4 regions of the Agrobacterium vaccinii genome follow, and region 4 is predicted to be linked to each of the others. Evidence: predicted binding sites of a transcription regulator. Region 4 holds the regulator's gene; each other region holds the start of a gene.

What was found. Region 4 encodes LexA, which represses DNA repair genes until DNA is damaged. Its sites were predicted from a motif close to TGTTCNNNNTGTGTTCNG; they were not measured.
Region 1: a site for LexA is predicted at 2,612-2,629, ahead of HRR99_RS22380 (ImuA family protein). Genes of this name have one in related genera too.
Region 2: a site for LexA is predicted at 1,837-1,854, ahead of HRR99_RS02455 (PA0069 family radical SAM protein). Genes of this name have one in related genera too.
Region 3: a site for LexA is predicted at 2,700-2,717, ahead of HRR99_RS06225 (DNA polymerase IV). Genes of this name have one in related genera too.

What each region holds. Positions count from the first base shown of each region.
Region 1 covers NZ_CP054152.1:30,261-34,857, forward strand. Annotated here, with positions in the region: gene HRR99_RS22370 (error-prone DNA polymerase) at 1-365, opposite strand, end outside; gene HRR99_RS22375 (Y-family DNA polymerase) at 362-1,873, opposite strand; gene HRR99_RS22380 (ImuA family protein) at 1,794-2,546, opposite strand; gene HRR99_RS22385 (exonuclease domain-containing protein) at 2,876-3,652, shown strand; gene HRR99_RS22390 (hypothetical protein) at 3,649-3,969, shown strand; gene HRR99_RS22395 (DUF1810 domain-containing protein) at 4,025-4,450, shown strand; partial or broken gene HRR99_RS22400 (DUF2000 family protein) at 4,581-4,597, opposite strand, start outside.
Region 2 covers NZ_CP054150.1:512,491-517,087, reverse strand. Annotated here, with positions in the region: gene HRR99_RS02470 (4-(cytidine 5'-diphospho)-2-C-methyl-D-erythritol kinase) at 1-652, shown strand, start outside; gene moaB (molybdenum cofactor biosynthesis protein B) at 649-1,194, shown strand; gene HRR99_RS02460 (glycosyltransferase family protein) at 1,195-1,713, opposite strand; gene HRR99_RS02455 (PA0069 family radical SAM protein) at 1,916-3,073, shown strand; gene HRR99_RS02450 (ribonuclease HII) at 3,325-3,978, shown strand; gene HRR99_RS02445 (HAMP domain-containing methyl-accepting chemotaxis protein) at 3,995-4,597, opposite strand, start outside.
Region 3 covers NZ_CP054150.1:1,213,528-1,218,124, reverse strand. Annotated here, with positions in the region: gene HRR99_RS06240 (PleD family two-component system response regulator) at 179-1,546, opposite strand; gene HRR99_RS06235 (response regulator) at 1,563-1,934, opposite strand; gene HRR99_RS06230 (DUF3572 domain-containing protein) at 2,063-2,371, shown strand; gene HRR99_RS06225 (DNA polymerase IV) at 2,723-4,009, shown strand; gene HRR99_RS06220 (L,D-transpeptidase family protein) at 4,163-4,597, shown strand, end outside.
Region 4 covers NZ_CP054150.1:1,518,829-1,523,425, reverse strand. Annotated here, with positions in the region: gene HRR99_RS07670 (ComEC/Rec2 family competence protein) at 1-327, shown strand, start outside; gene HRR99_RS07665 (glutathione S-transferase family protein) at 443-1,123, opposite strand; gene lexA (transcriptional repressor LexA) at 1,543-2,262, opposite strand; gene kdsA (3-deoxy-8-phosphooctulonate synthase) at 2,538-3,386, shown strand; gene eno (phosphopyruvate hydratase) at 3,614-4,597, shown strand, end outside.

The DNA of each region.
Region 1 (4,597 bases), on a different replicon from region 4:
AGGATGCCGATCATGCCATCGGCGTAGGTCATCACATCGTCCCAATGGAGGATGCAGTTGTTCTTGCCGCCGCGCCCCTTGCCGAGCGTGATCAGCCGGGTCAAACGCGAATAGGCGGCGCGGTCCGTCGGATAGACCAGGATCGACATCCCATCCTGTAGGTCAAGCCGGCAGCCGATGACGAGACGAAGGCCGGTGGCACGCGACGCTTCAAGTGCCCGGATAATACCAGCCAATGAATTGCGATCCACGACACCTATGGCATCGATGCCGAGGCTTTTCGCCGTCTCGAACAGTTCGGTCGCGCTGCTCGCACCGCGCAGGAACGAGAAATGGGTGGTGACCTGAAGCTCGGCATATCTCATGCGAATATTCCCTGGACGAACCATTTGTGCGACCCGGTTTCGCTATCTACGCCGTCGCCAGCCCGGAAAACCCAAAGGCGTTCGCCCGCTTCGTCCTCGATGATAAAGTAGTCCCGGACTGCGGCCCACTCGGATGTTCGCTGCCACCACTCGCCGAATATTCGTTCGGGACCATCGGCGCGTTTCACCTTGCGGCGTTTGCCACGCCATGTGACGGAAACGGGAGGATGGTCGGGCATCAATGCGATGACCTCGACCAGTTCAGGGTGAGCGAGCAGTCGTACCGGACGCGGCCAGTGATGCGGCCAGGCGGCGATAACGTCATCTGCAACAGGTGCAATCCTCTGAACGCTGCGCTCGGGAACATCGGAGGCAACGGGTGCGAGACGATAGACGCGCTGACCACGATTGCCGAAGATGTCGATGAGCGGAGTGATGTCCGCGATCTCATCTTCGACAAGCGACGACGCCTTCTGTGTTTCCTCAAGCGGCTCAACCATGATCGCCGCAAGGGTAAGCTTCTCGATCCCGAAGCCAGGATCGATCTTCTCGGTCATGTCGCGAAACAGTTTCGTCAACCAGGAGACATCGCGGGCGGCCTTTGCCGTTCCTGCCCGCAGCGCCTGGGTTGTGTTGTCGACCTTGTGGACGATAAGATCGACACGGCGAACACCCAGACCCTTTTTCTGGAGCTGGCTGCAAAGTTCGATGACCAGACGACCGACATATTTGTCGATCGTTTCGGCTGCCCCGATCGGCTCCTGGAAAATGCGGCTGACTTCGATCAGTTCGGGCGTGCGGATGGGGTCGATGGGTTCGCCGATGCGCCCGAAAATCTGGTCAAGGCGGCGGGCAATTTCCGGGCCGAAGCGCAGTGTCAGCGGTGCCCGCGGCGTCGCAGAAAGCTCACCGATGGTTCGAAAGCCGAGCGTTCTCAGATCACCGATGATCTTTTCGGGCAGACGCAGCAGGGAGATCGGCAGCCGCTCGACCGCTTTGACGGTTTCGCCGCGCGGCACGATCACTGTCTCTCTGGTGATGGCACGTGCGCAAGCATGAGCGGCACCCCATGTGTCGGCAATGGCAACACGGGCCGTCAGCCCCCTGCCCCGAAAGCGATTGGCAATCCCCGTCAACATGGCAAGCTCTCCGCCCCGGAGATGGTCGGCACCATCTGTGTCCATGACGATGCCATCAGGCGCATCGACCGCGACGATCGGAGAATACTGGCTCAATGCCCAGAAGGTGATGCGCTCCAGTGCATCGGCGTCTGCTTTAGGATCGGCATCGATCATCATCAGCCCTTGAAACAACGCTTGTGCCTTTGCTGCCTGCATCCCGACACGCAGACCTGCCTTTTTAGCTGGAGCATCTGCCGCCGACACCCAGCGTTTCGATCCGGATTTTGCGATCACGGCGATGGCCTGTTCAGCCGGAATGCCGGGATCGGCGCGACGAATGCGATCCGTCGACAGATCCGGAAGGTAGATCGATACGACCCTGGTCATCACACGCTCCAACGATAAATTCGGCACATTCTCCAGCACGCGACCGCATCAGTTCCAGCAACCATCTTGCCCGCCCGATACCCGGCACGGGTAACTCCTGCGACGGCAGCACACTTACCCTCCATCGGGTGGTCGACGCCGTCGGCTGCCCAAAATCATTGGCTTCCGTCTGTCGTCGCCACCTGCGTACAACAAGCGCCAGGCTTCCCTTCTTTTCCGCCGCAAGCTGAAGCCGCCGGCTCGCCAACATCGGCAGTCGCACGACCTCGCCGACGACAGCGCCGAGCCCACCGAAGGACAGCGCCTCCTCCATAGAGGCGAGCACATCCTCCTCGCGATCGCTTTCCACGAAGATCACCCGGTTAGCGTTGAGACCTGCTTGCGCGAGTGCAGGAAAGAACAAATCTGGCCGTGTCAGACACCAGACGATCTTGCCTTTGGTGCGGGCGGCAACGCCTGCCACGAACAGGGCCGCGGCTGCCCCATCGACGGTTCCGGTGCCCCCTCCTGCAAATTCATGAAGAGCGCCTCTGGCGAGACCGCCTCCCGGCAGCACCGCGTCGATTGCGCTTACCCCGAACGGCAGACACTCAGCTTGCTTGGCCACGACGCCTTCCAACGAGGCGATGCGATCACGCAGATCCGCTATGACATGCTCGCGCGCAGCAGCCATCGTTCACGCAATCCTTCCGGTTCGTGTCGTTTATGGGAACGGCTTCATGCCGTTTTCAATGTTGAAGTTCACGTTCTGTTCCTGCGCTCAACAGGAGTCAAGAGGCGCTAAATTAGGAATGCAGTCCTCTATTTTTAGCAACTCAAGAGATTCGCAAATTGAATCAGTGAGTAAGATTTGGAACGGTGCTGGGTGACGCGTACAAAATAAATTTCAGGAGAGCCTGATCAATCCCTCAGCTTCGGCTGTCAATGCATGCAAGCTCCGCTGTCCGCAGGCCTCATATTCAGGAACCATCCTATGCCGATCGCGCTTACCAATGCTGAAGCTTGAAGAAAGGTAGCACCGAAGTGGTCGAAGCCAGGGTACGCGTCATCGATCTCGAAACAGGCGGTAATGGCCCGAACGACGTTTGCGAGATCGGCTGGCAGGATGTCGTCATCGATCACGTTGGAAAGTGGCAGGTCACTGAAGAGCGCGGGGCGCGGTTCGTCAACCCTGGCCGTCCCATCTCACCCGACACGATGGCGATTCATCATATCCTGGATGCCCAAGTCGCGGATGCTCCTTTCTGGAAGGAAATAGCATCAACCGTTCTCCGTCCACCCGGCCGTATCGACGCCTTGGCAGCTCATCGAGCCGCTTTCGAGCAACGATATTGCACACCGCGGTTTACAGGCGGAACGCCTTGGATCTGCACATGGAAATGCGCGCTGCGTGTCTGGCCACAACTTCCGCGGTTTTCCAACCAGATGCTGCGTTATCAACGAATGCCCGACGGACTGGTGCATGAAATCGGCCTCCCCGCGCATAGGGCAATGCCCGACGCCTACGTTACGGCTCATCACCTCCGCGACATGTTGAACCAAGCATCGCTTGAGGATTGCATGGCATGGAGCACCGAACCGGGACTTCTACCGCGTGTGCCTGCCGGACCGGATCGAGGAAAACCCTGGGATCGCATCAGCCTCGAAACACTCAACGCGTTTATCGCAGATCGGGATGTGGACGTGCGCTTCAGCGCACAGACAGAACTGGCTCGGCGGATTGAGGACAAGCCGTCTCAGGATGAGAAACCGGCACAAGGGATGCTTGGATTCGAATGAGCAAGACGTATCCGGACACGCCCGATGGTCGTTACTTCGTCGTAAAAGGAAGGCTGTGGCGTCGCAGCAGTCCTAAACTCGATGAGGAAACCCGTACGGCACTGGTCAAGGATTTGATGGCGGCACGCCGGGCAGTTCGCGATGCATCGGCAGGCTCACCAGCGATGATCGAAGCTCGAGAGAAAGTGGATGCAGCCAAAGTTGCCCTTGGAGAACGCGGTCCGGTCTGGTGGGATGACGGGGCGCCTGACTTCAATCGCCATCTCGCCAGGAACACGCCCTACGCTACATGGTTTGCACAGTTGGAAATGGAATGAGATGTGATGGCACCTAGAAGACAAAAATCTAACCCGCTGAGCGAAGGACACAGGGATGGAATTTGATCTGGCGCGGTTCATCAAAGCACAACAAGACACGTACGCAAAAGCCTTGCAGGAGTTGAGTGACGGACAGAAGAGGTCTCACTGGATGTGGTTCATCTTTCCGCAAATTCACGGACTTGGTCGATCGGAAACTGCCCGCTTTTACGCGATCTCTGGACGTTCTGAAGCCGAAGCCTACCTAAAACATCCTGTGTTGGGCGCCCGTTTGGAGGAGTGCACGCGCGCCATGCTCAGCCATCCCAGCCTCAGTGCACACGACATTCTTGGCTCTCCCGATGACCTTAAGTTTCGTTCCAGCATGACGTTATTTGGCATCGCCGCCCAGAGTGGTTCGTCGTTCGAGACTGCCCTTCACGTTTTTTACGGAAGTAAGGGCGATCAAGCCACGCTTGCAGCGTTGAAGAACCATATGTGATCAGACGCTTACCGACTTTTGCAAAAGTCCCGACTGAAGTTAATTAAACCAAGATTCGGCCCCGTGAAAGTGCTTTCGCAGACGGCTATATTCGACGGCGTCGCGGTGCCCAAAACTGAATTCCGATACGTTAAGGATGCATTTTTG
Region 2 (4,597 bases), 1.0 Mb from region 4:
GCTGAAGGCACGGGATCTTTTGCGAGCAGTGGCAGGCGCCAGCGCCACGCCCGTCTTCATCCACCTGCATAAAAATCTGCCCGTCGCCTCCGGTATCGGTGGCGGTTCTGCCGATGCAGCCGCGACCTTGCGCGCTTTGATGACCCACTGGGGTGTTGCGCCGGACCATTCCGCCCTCGTGGAGATCGGCCTCCAACTCGGCGCAGATGTGCCGATGTGTCTTGCCAGCAAGCCGCTGATTGCGCGCGGCATTGGCGAAGACCTCGAGATCATCGAGGATATGCCGACGCTGCACCTCGTTCTCGTCAATCCCTTGAAGGGCGTCTCGACGCCCGAGGTGTTCAGGCATCTGGCCAACAAGAACAATCCACCCCTCATGCAGCGTCGCAGCGAGGACTGGCTCAGTTTCATCGCAAAAAGCCGCAACGATCTGGAGCCGCCTGCCCGGACACGTCTTGCCGAAATCGGCGAAGCCTCTGCGTTGCTAACACGAACCGGGGCGGCGCTGGTGCGCATGTCCGGCTCCGGCGCCACCTGTTTCGGACTTTATGCCACGGCAGACGAAGCAAACTCTGCCGCAGTTTTTCTTCGTCAACAGCGGCTAGGCTGGTATGTTCAGGCCACGACAACCGTATCGGAACCTGCATCATGAGTGGCGAAAGAGCCTTTATTCCCGTCGGCATCGCGGTGTTGACCGTCTCCGACACCCGCACGCTTGCCGATGACAAATCCGGCGACACGCTGGTTGCGCGCATCGCGGAGACGGGCCACCGGCTGGTGGATCGCGGCATCGTCGAGGACGACAAGGCGGCTATTCGTGAGACGGTCGAGGCGTGGACGTTGTCGGAAGACATCGACGTCGTCATCACCACCGGCGGTACCGGCTTCACGGGGCGCGACGTGACACCGGAAGCGCTGGAGCCGCTGTTCGAAAAGCGCATGGATGGCTTTTCGGCTGTGTTTCAACGCATTTCCTATGACAAGATCGGCACATCGACGATCCAGTCGCGCGCCACGGCGGGACTTGCCAATTCCACCTTCATCTTCGTTCTGCCCGGTTCTCCCGGTGCCTGCAAGGATGCGTGGGACGGCATCTTGAAGGCGCAGTTGGACTACCGCCACTTGCCCTGCAATTTCGTGGAAATCATGCCGCGTCTGGACGAGCACCTGAAGCGCGGCAAGGCGCAAGGCTGACTATCGCGCGGCGCGCAGCACCCATGAAGGAATGAGTTCGGCGCTCAAGCGGCGGGTCTTCTGCGATTTCGGGAAATGGTCGAGCGGCATGCCGGATTTGGCAATCGATAAAGCTTCCTGTTTGCGCAGCAACAGCCCATATTCCAGCGGTGGCCTACGTCTGACGAACCGCGACAGAAACGACGGGCGATAATGGCGCGACGGCGCAAAGCGTGCCGGCAGTTTGCTCAGCGCCATATATTCGCTGATGTCAGCGATCCAGCCATTTTGCGGGCGACTGCCCGGCTCCATCATCAAAATCCACTCGCCGCGCGCCGAGCCGATGACATCCCTTATGTCCCATTGCGTATGAAACCGGCAGCCAGCGGCTTCGGCCACACGCTCAGAGCCGTCGCTGGAGGCATGATCCAGCACGATGACGTCACTGATCAGCCCTTCCACGGCGCCCGAGACGAGCGTGGCGAGGGTGTGAGCAAGCTCCGGCTCCTGATCCCGGCATTCCATGATGACTGTCAGCATATGTCTATCAGCGTGTGATCCCCTAGAAGCGATAAAACAGAAAGCGCGCAAAGCCACAAGATTTCATCGATCAAATTCCTATCGCAATGCAAAACAAATTACCATCGCGCGTTTTTAACATTTTGTTCTTGTATTGTTCTAATTTCTGCGATAGGAATCGGGGCATCCAACAAGCCGGTTCGTGCCGGTCAGGAGCATCCAGATGAGACAACATGTGCTTTCGGGGCAGGCTGCATTCCAGCCGGGCCATACGCCAGATATTGCCAATGCGCTGGTCGATGCATCGGGTCTGCGGATCGAAATCGACCGTCGTCGCGGGCGTGGTGCGGGCATCAATCCGGGTGGCCGCTTCGAGACCTTACAGCACGAGCCTGTCGATGATGGCTGGCAGATCATCGAGGAATTGCCGGAGTTTCGTACCGAAGTGCAGGTGGAAAAGCCACGCACGATCATCAGCCGCAACGATTCGCCTGATATTCCCTTCGACCGATCCGTCAATCCCTATCGCGGATGCGAGCATGGCTGCATCTATTGTTTCGCAAGGCCGAGCCACAGCTATATGGGCCTGTCGGCGGGGCTGGATTTCGAGGCCAAGCTGTTTGCCAAGCCGGATGCCGCAAAGCTTCTGGAACGGGAGCTGGGCAAGCCGGGATACAAGGCCCGCGTCATCGCCATCGGCACCAATACCGATCCCTACCAGCCGATCGAGCGGGAATGGCGCATCATGCGGCAAATCCTCGAGGTGCTGGCCAAGGCCGAGCATCCGGTTGCCATCGTCACCAAATCGGGCCTGATCACCCGCGATATCGATATTCTGGCCCCGATGGCCGCCAAGGGCCTTGTGAAGGTCGCCATCTCCGTCACCACGCTGGACCGCAAGCTTGCCCGAAGCATGGAACCACGCGCTGCGACACCTGCCAAGCGGCTGGAAGCCATCAAGACGCTGACTGAGGCCGGTATTCCCGTCGCCGTGATGATGGCGCCGGTCATTCCTGCGCTGAACGACCACGAGATCGAGCGGGTTCTGGAGGCCGGAAAGGCGGCAGGCGCAACCGAAGCATCATACGTGCTGCTGCGGCTTCCGCTGGAGGTCAGCCCGCTGTTTCGCGAGTGGTTGTTGCGCAATTATCCGCACCGGTACCAGCATGTCATGTCGCTGGTGCGCTCCATGCGTGATGGCAAGGACTATGATGCCGAATTCGGCAAGCGCATGAAGGGCGCTGGCCCCTATGCCTGGCAGATCGGCCGTCGCTTCGAGATGACGACCAAGAGGCTGGGGCTCGTGCGCCGTGGCCTCCACCTTCGGGATGACCTGTTCGTCGCACCGGGAGGTGCAGGCGTGCAACTCTCGCTGCTTTGATATGACAGACGTCCGGCTGCTGCCCTGTGGGCCAGCCGGACGCTCAGAAATACCCCTAGCGTCTATGCCCTGCGCTACGGGTTTCGCCCCCGGCATCTGCCGCCTCGCATGGGTCTGCTCTTTCCGCCCCGATTGAAAGAGCTTTGGAGGTCATGAGACCTCATGCACCAGCCCTCCGCCCCGTGGGCTGGCGCAAACACCCTGCGTCCGGGGGCTTGCAGGAGATCGGTTGCCTGTGCGAGTTTCGCCAAATGAAACGAAACACAGCACCCGATTCTCCTGCGCTCTTCGACTTCACCGAAACAGGTCCTGATTTCAGTCTGGAGCTTGAGGCGAAGCGGCGTGGCGAATGGCCGGTTGCCGGAACGGATGAAGCCGGGCGCGGCCCCTTGGCCGGGCCTGTGGTTGCCGCAGCCGTCATTCTCGACCCGGACAATATTCCCGATGGCCTCAACGATTCGAAGAAGCTTTCGAAAGCACGTCGGGAATTTCTGTTCGAGCGCATTCTGGAGACGTCGCAGGTCTCGATCGCGTCATCAGGCCCGGTTCTCATCGACCGGATGAACATTCTGCGCGCCAGTCTGGATGCGATGCGCAGGGCCGTGCTCGGCCTGGAAACGACGCCCGCGCTGGTTCTGGCCGATGGCCGTGACATTCCGCCGGGGATCGGGTGTGCCGGTAAGGCCGTGATCAAAGGAGACGCTCGATCCGTTTCGATTGCCGCGGCCTCCATCATCGCAAAAGTCACGCGTGATAGAATGATGGAAAGAGCCGGGTCGATCCATATCGTCTATGGTTTCGAAGCCCATGCAGGCTATGGCACGCCGACGCATCTGCGTGCCATCGAGGCGAATGGCCCCTGCCCTCTGCACCGCATGAGCTTTCGTCCCATGCGCGTAGAGTAAGCCAAAACCCTCGGTTTTAGCCGGCAAGCCTCATCTCGTATCCTTCGTGCCGCTGACCGTAGGAATTCGAACTAGTCAGCTGAAACTGTTGCAGCAATGTCCGCAGCTTATCGCTCTCGCTGGCGAGTGCCGATGTGGCGGACGTGGTTTCCTCGACCATGGCTGCGTTCTGCTGGGTCGTCTGGTCCATCTGGTTGACGGCATTGTTGACTTCGACAAGCCCTGTGGACTGTTCTTGTGACGACGAGGCGATGGCGGTCATATGCTGGTTCATGACGGTCACGTGCTGCTCGATGGTCTTGAGGGCATCGCCAGTCTGGCGCACCAGATTGACACCGTTCTCCACTTCGACCGACGATTTTCCGATCAGTTCCTTGATTTCCTTGGCGGCCTTGGCGGAACGCTGAGCCAGTTCGCGCACCTCCTGCGCAACAACGGCAAAGCCCTTGCCTGCTTCACCCGCACGAGCCGCTTCCACGCCTGCGTTCAGCGCCAGAAGATTGGTCTGGAAGGCGATCTCATCGATGACGACGATGATGTTGGAAATCTGGCCGGAGGATTGCTCGATGCGGTGCATGGCGTCCACCGCAGTTGCAACGACCTCGCCTGAAACCTTGGC
Region 3 (4,597 bases), 310 kb from region 4:
GACATCCGGCAACATATTTCTTATCTGGAAGACAACGTAGAGGCTTTGCGAGTCTGGATGGCACAGACGGCGTTTGGTCTTTGCGATCAGGCGCGAACACTGGGACGTCACTGATGTGACGCGCCGTCATTGTTATTGTGGATAACAGTCAGCAGAGCGAAGAATGGTGAAATGGCATTCAGGCAGCAGCGGCGACCACGCGGTTGCGGCCAGCGCTTTTGGCCTCATACAAAGCCCGGTCTGCCTGTCGCATCAATTGCTCAGGGGTTTCCACCGAAAGTGCGTTGGTGGCGATGCCCAGCGATGCGGTGATATGCAGTTCCCGGCCAGAGCGCAGCGTGAATGGCGTGTCTTCGATGATCGAGCGCAGCCGCTCGGCGACGGAGGCTGCCATGTCCACTGACGTATCCGGCATGACGACCACGAATTCCTCGCCGCCGTAGCGGCATGCCAGATCCGCGCCGCGCACGGTAGAGCGCAGCCTGGCGGCAAACTCGCGCAGAACCTCGTCGCCCGCATCGTGGCCGTAGGTGTCGTTCACATGCTTGAAGCGGTCGATATCGGTGATGCAGACCGACAGCGGGCGTTCGCGCGCAGCAGCCCGGTTGAATAGAATTTTCAGGTGGTTATCGAGATAACGACGATTGTTGAGGCCGGTCAGCGCGTCGATGACGGCCATTTCTATGGTCTGGTCGAGGTTCTCGCGCAGCCTGTTGTTGAAGCGCTTGCGCTTGATCTGCGTCAGCGTGCGCGCCACGAGTTCGTTGGGATCAAGCGGTCGCACGATGTAGTCGTTGACGCCGAGTTCCAGCGCACGGACGATCATCGTCTCATCGCCCTGTTCGGTGATCAGCAGCAGCGGCAAAAAGCGGGTGCGCTCGAGCGAGCGAAGCTGCGAGCAAAGCCGCAGTGGATCGAAATTATCGAAATTGGAGTTGACGATGGCCATCTCATAATCATTTTCCGCCGCCTCGAACAAAGCCGTTGCCGGTTCGGTCAGGGCAAAGACTTCGGCAACTGGCTTCAGCGCCTTGATGATGCGCTCCTGCGAACTGGCGCGACCGTCGATCAGCAGGACGCGGCCCGGCTGTTCAATATGCACATTCTCGGAAATCGGATCGCCGATACCGATCGTCTGGGCGGTGTGAGCGCGGGCGCGAAGCTCGTCGCTCATGGATTTGAGGCGCACCAGGCTTTTTACGCGCGAGATCAATTGAAGATCGTTGACTGGCTTGGTCAGAAAATCGTCGGCACCGGCCTTGAGGCCGCGCACGCGGTCTGCAGGCTGATCCAGCGCCGTGACCATGACGACGGGAATATGAGCGGTTGCGGGATTGGCCTTGAGGCGTTCACACACCTCGAAGCCATCCATGTCTGGCATCATGATATCCAGAAGAATGATATCGACCTGCTCCGTGTTGCAGATATCGAGGGCTCTGGCGCCGTTATCTGCACACAGGACGTCGAAATATTCTGCCGACAAGCGTGCCTCAAGCAGCTTCACATTTGTCGGGATATCATCGACAACCAGAATTCTCGCAGTCATGCGCCCGCCCCTCGCCTTACACGTCGCCGAGATATGTTTTGATGGTCTCAATAAATTTAGGAACTGAAATCGGCTTCGAGACATAGGCCTCGCAGCCGCCCTGACGAATGCGCTCCTCATCACCCTTCATGGCGAAGGCCGTGACGGCAATAACCGGGATGACATGCAGTTCGTCGTCTTCCTTCAGCCATTTCGTGACTTCAAGGCCGGACACTTCAGGCAACTGAATATCCATGAGGATAAGATCGGGACGGTGCTTGCGCGCCAGATCCAACGCTTCCATGCCGTTACGCGTCTGAATCGTCGTGTAACCCGACGCCTCGATCAGGTCACGAAAGAGCTTCATATTCAGCTCATTGTCTTCAACTATCATGACTTGTTTGGGCATGGACCGGTCCTCGTTTCACTTTGAAACCCATTCACGGACATATAGAGTGTCTGAGAAGCGATTCCATTATCCCCCAGTGGTTCACGCTAGTGGGATTTGGTTGAGAAATAGGTAACTTCAGTAAACAAATGTTGCGCGACACAAAAAACGGCAAAAGAGCCCCGAAAGACAGTCATGAAACAGCGGTCACCATACTTGGCTGGCTGGCCAGCGAGCCGGATATGCTTGCACGTTTTCTGGCGCTGAGCGGTCTGCAACCCAACATGCTGCGCCAGTCCGTCAACGACCCCGGCTTCCTCGCGGGCCTTACCGATTTCATCATGAGCCACGAACCCGACCTCATGGCCTTCTGTGAAGCAACCGGCACCAGCCCTGAAGACGTGACGGCAGCATGGCACCACTATTCCGGCCCCGGACTGGACTCCGGTCAGTATTGAACTCTCATTAACTCGTGTGTCGGCCCTCAGATTGGCATAGCGCTAGTCTGACGCCTGATTGTTTTTTTGTAACGTACTCAGTGATTGTCCGGGCATTATAAGAACAGCATTCTGCCAAAAGGCATCGTCTAACTCTGGAATGTCACCACAATCGATCTCGATGTCTGGCAAGTCTCTGAGTTGCTCAAGCGTCAATTCTTTTTCGTACCTTTTCAACACGACGTCACCCCTCGACCTGATGCGGTACCCTTATTGTTGCTCTGTATGACCCTCACTGGCATAAGAATGCGCTCTTGAGCGTAAGAAAGCAAAGGATTATGGTGGGAAATGTTCTCTTTTTGTTTCCGAGCCATGGCATCAGCAATTTCGACCTATGATCCCGGTTTCTGCCGTGACTGTCTGGCTGGCCAGCCGGCGGGTGTGCGGCGTTGTGGGGCGTGTGGCAGTCCGCGTCTGGTCTTTCATTCCGAGCTTTACGATCTCTCGATTGCACATATCGATTGCGATGCCTTTTATGCGTCGGTGGAGAAACGGGATAATCCTGAGCTGGCCGACAAGCCCGTCATCATCGGCGGTGGCAAGCGCGGGGTGGTTTCGACGGCGTGCTACATAGCGCGCATTCACGGCGTGCGCTCTGCCATGCCGATGTTCAAGGCGCTGGAGGCCTGCCCGCAAGCGGTCGTCGTGAAGCCGGATATGGAAAAGTATAGTCGTGTCGGACGGCAGATCCGCGGCATGATGCAGGATTTGACACCGCTCGTGCAGCCAATCTCCATCGATGAGGCTTTTCTTGATCTGTCCGGCACGGAGCGGCTGCATCATGACCCGCCTGCCCGCGTTCTGGCCAGCTTTGCCCGGCGGGTGGAAAAGGAAATCGGCATTACCGTTTCCGTCGGGCTTTCCTACTGCAAATTTCTGGCCAAGGTGGCGTCCGACCTGCAAAAGCCACGCGGCTTCTCCGTGATCGGCGAGAAGGAAGCGACGGCGTTTCTCGGGACGCGCCCCGTCACGACTATATGGGGTGTCGGCAAAGCCTTCGCCGCCACACTGGAGGCTGATGGCATCCGCATGATCGCGCAGTTGCAGCAGATGGAGGAAGGCGACCTGATGCGGCGCTACGGCGTCATGGGTCAGCGGCTCTATCGACTTTCGCGCGGCATCGATGACCGCGATGTTCACACAAACGACCCGGCGAAGAGCGTGTCTTCCGAGACCACATTTTTCAACGATATCTCCCGCCATGACGATCTGGTTTCGATCCTGAGATCGCTCTCCGAAAAAGTGGCCTGGCGGCTGAAGAAGAACGAGGTTGCGGGCCACACCGTGGTCTTGAAGATGAAGACGTCCTGCTTCAAATCCCGTACCCGCAACAAGCGGCTGGAAGACCCGACGCAACTGGCTGACAGGATATTCCGCACCGGCATTTCGATGCTCGAAAAGGAAACGGATGGCACCAAGTTTCGGTTGATCGGCATTGGCGTGACCGATCTGTGCAATCCGGCGCTCGCCGACCCGCCTGATCTGGTCGATGCTCATGCCGGGCGGCGCGCCGCCGCAGAGGCCGCAATGGATAAGCTACGCGATAAGTTCGGCAAGGGAGCCGTGGAAACCGGCTATACATTCGGCACGAAAAAATAGTCGCGACACGCAGTCGTGATCGGCATTTAAAAGCTTCCTTAAATCCCGACTGATATTCTCCCCTGCAAAGAAGCTGCGCCGGATTTGGCGCGCTTTCCGGCTCCCACGCCCTCCTCGGTGGCGGCGTGTCTTTGTAATGCGTTGGAGTGAAACATGATGTTGCGTGCCTTTGTTGGAGCCTGTCTCCTGTCCACCTCCGTTCTGGTGCAGGCAGCCTTTGCCGGCGATGTCCGCAGCCTTCAGGTGATCGTTTCCAAGAACGAGCAGACACTGTCGCTGTATGACGGCGGCGAACTGGTTGCCACATCCAAGGTGTCTTCCGGCAAGCCGGGGCATGACACGCCAAGCGGCATCTTCTCTATCCTGGACAAGAAGAAGTACCACGAATCCAACATCTATTCGGCAGCGCCGATGCCTTTCATGCAGCGGCTGACCTGGTCTGGCATTGCACTGCATGAGGGGCGCGTGCCCAACTATCCGGCATCGCATGGCTGCATTCGCCTGCCCGCCAAGTTCGCAAAAAGTCTTTACGGCATGACGGCGCGCGGCGTGCACGTCATCGTTTCCGATGCGGCGGTCGCGCCGCAG
Region 4 (4,597 bases):
CGAACCGGCGTTGCAATAGCCGTGATCTTCGACAGTACGCTGACTGGGACCGCATGCGAGATCGCCGACCTGATCGTGACGACACGACGTGTCTCATTTACCGAGTGCTATTCCGGCGCCATTCTCATCAGCCAGGACATATTGCGCCGAACCGGCTCACTGGAAATCTGGCTCGGCGACAAGGACGCCCCCATCGTCAAAGCTGAGGCTGCGATGGAGGGTGTGAATCGGTTCTGGACCATGCACCGGAGCTATGACTGGCGCAAAAGAGATTTCGACACGTCCCTTCCGCCGCATATCGCGACGATGTTGTCGACTTCGCGGTGACGACGCTTGGCTCGAAGGGTGCGGGTTGAAACGCTTCGGCTATACCCTTCAAATACTCTTTCCTCTAGAAAACTACGCCACAGCGTGCGCTCGCGATAGGAGGTTTACCCAGAGATCACGGCTTTGAGCGTAAATCCGCGAGCCATTCTCCGGTGGCCTTGGCTTCCGCCTCGTGTTCCGCATCGCGCCACGGTTCCAGCAAAGCCGCATCTTGCCATTCATGCATCGCTGGCAGGGCGAGAAGACGGTTCTTGTAAGCTTCTGACTCGGGAGACAAGGCCGTTGCGTAGGTCTGAAAGCGGAAGGCGACGGGACAGAAAAACGCGTCGACCGCCGTAAATGTTTCTCCTGCCAGGAATGGCCCACCAAAGGATGTCAGACCTTCCTGCCAAAGTGCGTCTATGCGGGAGATGTCTTTCCGCAAAGCTTCGCTGATCGCTACTGGCTGTATGCGAAGACCGACATGCATAGGATGCTCGTTGCGCAACGTCTGGAAGCCGGAATGCATTTCTGCTGCTGCAGAACGGGACCAGGCACGCGCCCTCGCATGACCAGCCCAAACGCCAATGTGCCGTTCGGCCAGATATTCTGTTATCGACAACGTGTCCCACACGGTGAACTCGTTTTCGACAAGGCAGGGCACTTTTGCCGTTGGCGAAAACACTGCGAAATCCTGTGCTGAATTGCCGAAGGGCGTGAGTTTCTCGCTGAAGGGAATATCGAGCGTTCGCATCAATACCCACGGACGCAATGACCAGGAGGAATAATTCTTGTTGGCTATGTAAAGATCGTACATCTCAAGATCCCTCGTTGCGCATACCATGTTAGCGCGGGAAAATTTTTCAATACAGACAGTCTGCGCGATGGTGGTCTTCAAATTATTTGATGTTTTGTCATTCGCTCAAGCGAGTAGCTTTCCAGCATCGCGCTGAGATCGGAAAACCTTATATTCCGCTGCTCAACCGCATTCATCACCACTAAAAACGTGCTCAAAACGTCATAGACTATCGAAGTGGCGCGCGATTCGAAAAAATGATGACCCGGCTAATGATTTCCGGTTTTTGAAACCGTCCTGAGCGAATTATCCGTTTAAAACACGCATAATATACCGGTCCGAGCTCAAGCGAACTTCGACCACTAAGCATCAAGTGTCGCAAATACCGAAAATTGAAAATACCAAGGCGGGGCAGACAATCAAATCTGCCCCAGAAGGTCTCAATGATAGCGGCGGATCAGGCCAACGAGTTTGCCCTGAATTTTCACCCTATCAGGTCCGAAGATACGAGTTTCATAGGCAGGGTTTGCTGCCTCCAGCGCAATCGACGCGCCTTTGCGACGGAAGCGTTTCAAGGTCGCTTCTTCCTCGTCCACCAGTGCGACAATGATATCGCCCGGATTTGCCGTACTCGTATCGCGGATTATAACCGTATCGCCATCGAAGATGCCTGCTTCGATCATCGAATCACCTTTGACTTCAAGCGCGTAATGCTCGCCCGCACCTAGCATATCCATGGGCACGACGACATCATGCGTGTTGTTCTGGATTGCCGAAATCGGCACGCCCGCAGCAATCCGTCCCATAACCGGTACGCTCACCGAATCAGGGTTGCGATCGTTTGCGGCAGCGGGAGGCGGCGGCTGCACGGGCTGCGGTTTGCCGAGACTGCCCTCGATGACGCTGGGTGAAAAGCCTCGCTGCGGCTTATTCTGCGGTGAATACGATTCGGGAAGCTTGATGACTTCGAGCGCGCGGGCACGATTCGGTAGCCGGCGAATGAATCCGCGTTCTTCCAATGCCGTGATCAGCCTGTGTATGCCGGATTTGGAGGCAAGATCGAGCGCATCCTTCATTTCATCGAAGGACGGCGGCACGCCGGACTCTTTCATTCGCTCATGAATGAAGAGAAGCAGTTCCTGCTGTTTGCGCGTGAGCATGGAGTAAACACCCTTGAAGCTTTGAGGCTTAGATTCGTGAAACAAATACAGAACGAACACTATATGTTCCACATGTGTTCTGCAATCCCCAATAGTCATCCCAAATCATTTAAGACATCGTTGATAGATGTCCTATGGGTGTTCTACCTCGCCTGCCACGTCATGCCGTGACTTCGCTGCTGCTTGCTGCTAAGTGCGTGGCGAGTTTTGAGAGATTGCAGGATGGTTCGGCGGCGTCGGCTGCGAAGCGTCCCTTTTGTATCAGGGGAATCATCATGAGTGTGACGAATAATCTGAAAGTGGTTGCTGGCGAGGGTGCGGGCGCGGTCTCTTTTTCCAACACCGAGCGTTTCTCGCTGATTGCCGGGCCGTGCCAGATGGAAAGCCGCGACCACGCCTTCATGATTGCGGAAACGCTGGCTGACCTTTGCGGCAAGCTGGGTATCGGTCTGGTCTACAAATCCTCGTTCGACAAGGCGAATCGCACGTCGCTCTCCGGTCAGCGCGGTATCGGCATCGATAAGGCGCTTGAGATTTTTTCGGAGCTGAAAAGCCAGTTCGGATTTCCGGTTCTCACGGATATTCACAACGAGGAACAGTGCGGCATCGTCGCGCCTGTCGTGGATATCCTTCAGATTCCGGCATTTCTCAGCCGCCAGACTGACTTGCTGGTGGCGGCTGCAAAGACCGGTCGCGTCATCAACGTCAAGAAGGGTCAGTTTTTGGCCCCTTGGGACATGAAGAATGTGCTGGCGAAGCTGAACGATAGCGGCAATCCGAACGTACTGCTCTGCGAGCGCGGGGCCTCGTTCGGCTACAATACGCTGGTTTCCGATATGCGTTCGCTTCCCATCATGGCATCGCTCGGTGCGCCCGTGGTGTTCGATGCCACGCACTCCGTGCAGCAGCCTGGCGGGCAGGGTGGTTCCAGCGGCGGTCAGCGGGAGTTTGTTGAAACGCTGTCTCGTGCTGCCGTGGCCGTGGGCGTTGCTGGTCTTTTCGTGGAGACGCATGAGGACCCTGATAATGCGCCGTCCGACGGGCCGAACATGGTGCACCTCAAGAATATGCCGAAGCTTCTGGAAAAACTGCTGGCCTTCGACAACATCTCCAAGGCTGCGTGACGGCTTTTGGCCTTAATCGATTTTTATGAGAAGGAAGGCGTCTGGAAGAGGGCGCCGTCATTGTAAATTCTTGTGCGTCGTCTACAGCGACGGAAGAAATTCAAATCGAGTCGCCATTTCCGTTGTCCCGTTTATCGCGCCGCTCATCCGAAAAGCGCTTCACAGTTTTCGGGATGCACTTTAAGACAGGCATCTGAAATTCCTGTTCCAGTCCCAAGGGAGAGATCATGACAGCCATTACCGATATCATCGCACGCGAAATCCTCGACAGCCGTGGCAACCCCACCGTTGAAGTCGATGTCTATCTGGAAGACGGTTCTTTCGGTCGTGCGGCGGTTCCATCGGGCGCATCGACAGGCGCACACGAAGCCGTTGAACTGCGTGATGGTGGCAAGCGCTACCTGGGTAAGGGCGTCGAGAAGGCTGTCGAAGCCGTCAACACCGAGATTTTCGACGCGCTGGGCGGTTTCGATGCCGAAAGCCAGATCCACGTCGACCAGACGCTGATCGAGCTCGATGGCACGCCGAACAAGTCGCGTCTCGGTGCCAACGCCATCCTCGGTGTTTCCCTGGCTGTCGCCAAGGCTGCGGCCGAAACGACCGGACTGCCGCTTTACCGTTACGTCGGTGGCCCGAACGCGCATCTGCTCCCAGTGCCGATGATGAACATCATCAATGGTGGCGCGCATGCCGACAATCCGATCGACTTCCAGGAATTCATGATCATGCCGGTTGGCGCGGAAAGCATCCGTGACGCCGTGCGCATCGGCGCGGAAATCTTCCACGTTCTGAAAAAAGAACTGTCGGCACAGGGCTTCAACACCAATGTTGGTGATGAAGGTGGTTTTGCGCCGGGCCTGAAGAGCGCGCCTGAAGCTCTCGACTTCATCATGAAGTCCGTGGAGAAGGCCGGTTACAAGCCAGGCGACGACGTTGCGCTCGCTCTCGATTGCGCCTCGACAGAATTCTTCAAGAACGGCAAGTACGAAATGGAAGGCGAGGGCCGTACGCTCGAGCCGGAAGCCATGGCGGATTACCTCGCTGAACTCGCAGCCAAGTATCCGATCATCTCGATCGAAGATGGTATGGCCGAAGACGATTGGGACGGCTGGAAGTACCTGACCGACAAGATCGGCTCCAAGGTTCAGTTGGTCGGCGATGATCTGTTCGTGACGAACTCTGCCCGCCTGCGTGACGGTATCAAGATGGGC